Regions from separate parts of the Microbacterium sp. NPDC057659 genome, predicted to be linked through region 2. Evidence: riboswitches for the same ligand, from Rfam matches in the RefSeq annotation. Region 2 holds a riboswitch; the other holds the start of a gene.

Region 1 (3,600 bases), on a different contig from region 2:
GCGAGATGATCGTGGTGTCGTCCAGCCCCTGGTCAGCCAGCCACGTGCGTGCGGCCGAGGCGAAGGCGTCCTTCGAGCCCCAGATCTCGTCCGCCAGCCGATCGATATAGTTGTTGGCAGAGCCGAGCAGGATGCCCTGGAGCATCTGGTACTCGGTGAGCGAGCCGCCCACCGGCACGTCCAGTGCCGACTGGTTCGACCGCAGGTACTGCCAGTACTCGCGCCCGTCGCTGCGGGTGAAGTCGAAGGACGGGCCCTGCTCACCGGGCTTGAGCGGCATCTTCTCGAGCACCATCATCACCGACGCGATCTTCGAGACGCTCGCGATCGGGGTCTTGTCGCGGCTGGAGACGGCGGTCGTGAAGCCCAGCACGTCGATCCCCGAGTCGCCGCCCTTGGGCCAGGTGATCGCCGCGGCCGGGGCCGGGTCGATCTTCACTGCCACCGGATCGATCGTCGGAGCGATGTTGTCGAGCGGCGCCAGCAGCGTGGCCGCACAATAGCCGCCGACGAGAGCGACCACCACTCCGACCGGGATGAGCACGCGCGGGCGCAGCCAGCCCGACTTCGTGTGCATGTCGCTGAGCAGATCGGGCTCGTCGGCCGCTGCGGTCCGCACCGCGAGCGTCGCCGGCCTGGTCCGCGCCTGCACGGCGGCGGTGTCGATCCAGGTCAGCGCGGTTGCGGGACGCGCTTCATCGGCCCACGCGACGACCGTCTCGGGCGCGGGTTCGTCATCGAGGTCGGGGTCGACGTCGAGGTCGGGCTCGTCATCGGGATCGAGCCCGAGGCCCGTCAGGTCGAAGGGAGTCGTGGGCGCGGGCTCCTCGGCGGACTCGAAGGCGCCCGCGAAGTCGGCAGGAGCCGCGTCGGCGACATCGGCGGATGCTGCGCTCGCGAGGCCCGCGAGGCCCGCGGGGGCGGCGGCCCCTGCGAAGGCCGCGGATGCGGCGGCTGCACCGGCGAGGCCCGCGGGCGCCGCACCGGCGGCATCGTTGAGGCCGGCGGCGGTCGCTGCGCCCGCGACGCCGGAGGCGGCATCCGTGGCAGGGGACACCGTGCCGGCCATGCCGGCGGATGCCGCGGCCGCGGCATCCGCGGCGGCGAAGTACGCCAGGCTCGCGGACAGCCGGTCGGCGTCGTCATCGGCGGTCGGCTGAGCAGGAGAGTCGGTGGCGATGCTGCCGAGGGCCGGTGCCGGGGTCTCGTCGTGCCACCCAGGAATCCCTGTGATGACCGGCGCGACGCGGGTCGCGTCGTCCGCGGGATCGAACGGCTCATCGGCATACGGTGCGGTGTCGGCCGGAGCGGTGTCGGCCGGTGCGGCGACAGGTGCAGCGGCAGCGGGCGCGGCAGCGCCGAGCAGGTCGTCCAGCCCGGCGGACGTACGCGCGTCGGCAGCGGACACCGGCTCCGCCGGCTGGACCGGCTGAGCGGGCGGCGCGGCTTCCGGCGTCGACGGCGTCCCGAACATGGCGCGGCTGAAGGCGTCGTCCCCGACGGGGCCGGTCTCCTCGGGCTCGTCGCCCAGCTCCGGCTCACCGAACAGCGTGCGCAGCATGTCGGTGCTCGTCGGCGGCTCTTCCTGGCCGTCCTGGCCCTGGCCCTGGCCCGGAAGGACCGGCTCGCCGCCGCCGGGCAGGTCAGCGGCCTCCCGGGTCGCCGAGCCGCGGTCGGCACCGTGCGGAGCGCCGCCGGAGCCCTGGAAGAACGCGTTCATGCCGGACGGATCGACGCCTCGGTGGGAGCCGGTCTGCGCCCGTGCCTCGCGACGCGTGCGCGGCGGCGTAGAGGGATCGTCGATGGTCACCCGCCTACGCTACCCAATGAGTCTGAGACTCACCCCTCCGCGTCCGGAGGTGACTATGATCGAGGCACAACCACGGGAGTCCGGCGTGCCGGGCTGAGAGGAAGCGACCCGCGCTTCGACCGTCGAACCTGATCCGGATCATGCCGGCGCAGGGAGGAGTTCCATATGAGTGCGTCCACATCCGTCCCGAACGAGAAGATCGTCGAGAAGGCCGCTCCGCCGCGCAACCTGCGCTGGCGCGTCGTCGACATCGTCGTCGCCGCCGTTCTCGGCGTCGCCGTCGGTCTGCTGTTCTGGGCCTGGAACATCGTCGGAGGCGCCTGGTTCGGCGCCGCGGACGCGTTGACCCCGGGTCTCGGCGGCATCGCCGTCGGCATCTGGCTGATCGGCGGCGTCATCGGCGGGCTCGTCATCCGCAAGCCCGGCGCCGCTCTGGTCGTCGAGGTGGTCGCCGCGATCATCTCGATGCTGATCGGCAACGTCTGGGGCGTCTCCACGGTGTTCTCGGGCATCGTGCAGGGTCTCGGGGCCGAGCTGATCTTCGCGCTGTTCGCCTACCGCCGGTTCGGCGTCGGCGTCGCCGCACTCGCCGGCGTCGGCGCGGCTGCGGCGGCATGGGTGTTCGAGCTGTTCTACGGCAGCTCGCCCAACATCCTGAAGTCGTTCGAGTTCAACGCCATCTACCTCGGCACCCTGGTCGTCTCGGGCGCGCTGCTGGCCGGCGTGGTGGGCTGGCTGCTCGTGCGGGCGCTGGCGTCCACCGGTGCGCTCAGCCGTTTCGCGGCCGGTCGAGAAGCGCGCCGCGAGGTCTGACCATGGCCTCGGGTCCCGCCCGGGTCGTCGCGTGCGACTGGGGCTGGCGGTACGCAGGGCGGCGCCTGCCCGCGGTCAGCGAGACGTCGTTCACGATCGAGCCGGGCGAGCGCGTGCTGCTGCTCGGCGCATCCGGCGCGGGCAAGTCCACTCTGCTCGCCGGCCTCGCCGGCCTGCTCGGCGACGCCGATGAGGGGGAGCGTACGGGCACGCTGCTCGTCGACGATGCGCTTCCGGAGGAGAGCCGCGGCCGTATCGGCCTCGTGCTGCAGGACCCGGATGCCGGTGTCGTGCTGTCCAAGGTCGGCGACGACGTCGCCTTCGGATGCGAGAACCTCGGCGTTCCCGCTTCCGAGATCCCCGGTCGTGTGTCGGAGGCGCTGGACGCGGTCGGCCTGGACGTGCCGCTGCAGCGGCCGACCAAGGCGCTGTCCGGCGGGCAGAAGCAGCGTCTGGCGCTCGCAGGCGCATTGGCGATGCGCCCCGGACTGCTGCTGCTCGATGAGCCGACCGCGAACCTCGATCCGGCCGGGGTCGCCGAGGTGCGCGAGAGCGTCGCCCGCGTCGTCGCCGAGACCGGGGCGACGCTGGTCGTCGTCGAACATCGCACCGAGGTCTGGTCCGATCTGATCACCCGTGTCATCGTGCTGGCGGCGGACGGCGGCCTGCTGGCGGACGGCCCGCCGGCCGATGTCTTCGGCAGGCACGCGCAGACGCTGGCGGATGCCGGGGTGTGGGTGCCGAACCTTCCCATCGATCTGCCCGTGCTGCCGCGCTCGGGCGGTGATCCGGTTCTGGAGGCGCACGGGCTCGCGATCGGGCGGGAGCGTCGCGCGGTCGTGCAGGCCGGTCTCGACCTTGCTTTGTCGCAGGCTTCCGCGACGGTGATCACCGGACCGAACGGTGCGGGCAAGTCCACGCTCGCGCTCACGCTGGCGGGTCTGCTGCCTGAACTCGCGGGCTCGGTCACGGTGGCC
Region 2 (3,600 bases):
ATGCCGATCCCGCCGATCGCGACGCAGGGCAGCGGACTCTGCGCGGCGAGGGCTGCGAACCCGGCGACGCCGAGTGCGGGCGGATGGTTCGGCTTCGTGGTGGTCGGATGCACCACGCCGACACCCAGGTAGTCCACGGTGCCGAAGGGCAGCGCGCGCACCGCATCGAAATGCGCGGGCGTGTTCGCGGTGAGCCCCACGATCGCGTCGGGCCCCAGCGCCGCACGGGCATCCAGCACGGAGGCATCCGACTGGCCGAGGTGCACCCCGTCCACGCGCGCCCCGCGGCGGCGTGCCTCCAGAGCGGCGTCGAGACGGTCGTCCACGACGAGCAGCGCGCGCCCGGCGATCACCTCCGAGAGCTCGATCAGCCGGTCGACGATCTCGCTGTCCGTAGCATCCTTGTCGCGCAGCTGCACGATGCGCGCGCCACCGGCGACGGACTCGGCGACGACTGCGGCGACGCCGCGGGAGCCGCTCAGCGCGGCGTCCGTGACCAGGTAGAGCGAGAGGTCGAGGCTCACCGGACGGCCTCCAGCGCTGTGACCTCGACGCGTGCACCGTCGAGATCGGCGGGCGAGATCGCCGCGAGCGCATCGAGCAGCGCCCCGGCGAAGCTGCCAGGGCCGCCTGCCACGGCGGCCGCGCGCTCCGCGGCGATCTCGTAGACGACGGATGCCGCTGCCACGGCGTGCAGTGCCGTGATGCCGGTGCCGCGAGCCGCGCCGAGGAAGGCGGCCATCATGGCGCCGAGTGCGCAGCCGCCACCGGTGACCTTGGTGAGCACGGGCGTGCCGTTCGCGATCCGCACCTCGATCTCACCGTCGGTGAGCAGGTCCACCGGCCCCGACACGGCGACGACGCTGCCGTGCTCGCGCGCCAGGAGACGTGCGGCCTCGGCCGCGGCATCCGTCGTATCGGTCGCGTCGACGCCGCGGCCTCCCGCGCTGAGCCCCGCCAGAGCGAGGATCTCCGAAGCGTTCCCGCGGATCGCGGTGGGCCGGCGAGCGACCAGGTCGCGGGCGAGATCGGTGCGGATCGGGAGCACCCCGATCGCGACGGGATCGAGCACCCAGGGCGTGCCGGCAGCGGACGCACCGCCCACCGCTTCGAGTGACGCGGCACGCTGCTCCGGAGTCGGGGTGCCCAGGTTCACCAGCAGCCCGGAGGCGACCGAGGCGAACATCCCGGACTCACCGACGATGTCCACCATCGCCGGTGCCGCGCCGACCGCGAGCAGCACGTTGGCTGTGAAGCCGGTCACCACGCTGTTGGTGATGCAGTGCGTCAGCGGCGGCGCTGCGCGCAGCTCTGCCAGCAGACGGGCGGTGTCCTCGAGGAGGACGGCGGACGGGTGCAGAGGATCGCTCATGGGCGACATCCCTTCGCTAGTACGAACTAGATCAGGTTCGACGGGTGTGTTCTCAGCCGCAGATGCGGCACCCCGTGTCACTGCCCGCGAGTCTAGCGGGACGCAGAAGAGCGGCACCCGCCGATGACGGATGCCGCTCTTCGTGATCGATCGATCAGTCGCGGATGCTCGCTCCGAAGCGCTCTGTCGCGACGGCGACGCCCGCGAGCTTCGCCTCGGTGGCCTCGGCGGCCGTGAGCGTGCGGTCGGGAGCACGGAAGCGCAGCGCGAAGCTCAGGCTCTTCGAGGCCTCGTCGACGCCCTCGCCGCGGTAGTCGTCCACCAGCGTCGCCGCCTCGAGCAGGTCGCCGGCGCCGGCGATCAGCGCCGCGCGCACCTCGGATGCCGGCACACCGGCGTCCACGACCAGGGACACGTCCTGCGTGGCGGCGGGGTACGTCGACAGCGACTCCACGACGACGCGCTCGCCCGCCAGCGTCAGCAGGCGGTCCAGGTCGAGCTCGAGCACCACGGCACGGCCGGGCAGGTCCGCGTCGGCCGCGACCTGCGGGTGCAGTTCGCCGACGTATCCGATCTCCTCGCCGCGCACGCTCAGCACACCGGCACGACCGGGATGCAGCGCCGCGCGCTGGGTCTGGGCGACGTCGATGTCGACGCCGGCAGCGACGCCGATCACCTGCACGGCATGCAGTGCGTCGCCCAGGCCGGCGTGCTCAGCGGAGCGCCCGGGCTGGCGAGGGGTGACGTTGCCGGTCAGCAGGACTGCGATGTTGCGCGGCTGCGGCGGGATCGACGCGTTCAGCTCGGCGAGGACCTCGTCACTCGGACGCTGCGCGAGCGGAGGCACGACGTCGGTGCCGTAGGTCACGCCCTCCTCGGGCGCGAACACCAGTCCGGTCTCGAAGATCGCGAGATCCACCAGGCCGCGCGCGATGTTGCGGTGCGCGGTCTGCAGCAGTCCCGGCAGCAGCGAACGGCGCAGGTACGCCGCCTGTCCGTCGAGCGCGTTCGCCAGCCGGATGCTGGGCAGGTGCTCCCCCGACGGCGATCCATGCAGGTCGTTCTGCGCCTCGGTCGTGAACGGGAATGCCGGAGTCTCCACGAAGCCGGCCGCCGCCACCGCATCCGCCACGCGCTTGCGGCCCTGCTGCAGCGGCGTGTAGCCACGGCCGGAGGGCGGGGTGGGCAGCACCGACGGGATGCGGTCGAGCCCGTGGATGCGGGCGACCTCCTCGACCAGCGTCCACTTGTCGGTGAGATCGGGGCGCCAGCTCGGCGGGATGACGAACCATCCCTCATCCGTGCCGCTGACCTCGGCGCCGATCATCTCCAGCGCGCCGGTGACCTCGTCGTCGGTGTAGTCGACACCGATCAGCCCCTGCGCGAAGCCGCGCGGCAGATCGATGCCGGCGATCTCGACGTCCGTGAACAGCGCACCGCCCTCGTCGGTCAGCTCGCCGCCGGCGAGCTCGACCATCAGGTCGGCGACTCGACGGGCCGCGACGAACGGGATCAGCGGGTCGACGCCGCGCTCGAAGCGCTTCGACGCCTCGCTGGGCAGCTTGTGGCGACGCGCGGAGCGGGCGATCGTCACCGGGTCGAAGGTCGCCGCCTCGATGAGCACGTTGCGGGTGGTGCCGCTCATCTCTGTGGTGCCGCCGCCCATCACACCGGCGAGGCCGATCGGACCGGAGCCGTCGGTGATCAGCAGATCCTCGACGTGCAGTGCGCGGTCCTGGCCGTCGAGCGTCGTCATCCGCTCGCCCGCGGTGGCGCGGCGCACGACGATGCCGCCCTGCAGCTTGTCCAGGTCGTAGCCGTGCACCGGGTTGCCGAGCTCGAGCATCACGTAGTTGGTGATGTCGATCAGGACGCCCAGCGAGCGCATGCCGGCGAGCACCAGCCGGGCGATCATCCACGGCGGGGTGGGACGCGACGGGTCGACGTTCCGCACCACGCGGGCGACGAACTCCCTGGCGCCCACGTTGCCGCGGACCGGATTCCGGTCGTCGACCGAGATCGAGAAGCCGGAACCCGGCTGCAGCTCGGCGAAGTCGCGCTCGGCCGGGTCACGGAACACTCCGCCGGTGGCGTGCGAGTACTCCCGCGCGACACCGCGCAGCGAGAACGCGTAACCGCGGTCGGGCGTCACGTTGATGTCGACGGCGAAGTCGTCCAGGTGCAGCAGCTCGATGGCGTCCGTTCCGACCTCGGGGTCGAGGCCCAGC

The links. Region 2 has a riboswitch for thiamine pyrophosphate ahead of thiM (hydroxyethylthiazole kinase). Riboswitches for the same ligand answer to the same signal wherever they lie in the genome.
Region 1: linked by a shared signal. The riboswitch ahead of ACFVAE_RS13070 (ECF transporter S component) and the one ahead of thiM (hydroxyethylthiazole kinase) in region 2 are both predicted to bind thiamine pyrophosphate.

What each region holds. Positions count from the first base shown of each region.
Region 1 is NZ_JBHVHU010000002.1:961,500-965,099, forward strand. Features, by position in the region: gene ACFVAE_RS13065 (D-alanyl-D-alanine carboxypeptidase family protein) at 1-1,810, opposite strand, end outside; TPP riboswitch at 1,873-1,982, shown strand; gene ACFVAE_RS13070 (ECF transporter S component) at 1,976-2,623, shown strand; gene ACFVAE_RS13075 (ABC transporter ATP-binding protein) at 2,626-3,600, shown strand, end outside.
Region 2 is NZ_JBHVHU010000004.1:225,352-228,951, reverse strand. Features, by position in the region: gene ACFVAE_RS17560 (bifunctional hydroxymethylpyrimidine kinase/phosphomethylpyrimidine kinase) at 1-524, opposite strand, end outside; gene thiM (hydroxyethylthiazole kinase) at 521-1,372, opposite strand; TPP riboswitch at 1,364-1,457, opposite strand; gene pheT (phenylalanine--tRNA ligase subunit beta) at 1,527-3,600, opposite strand, start outside.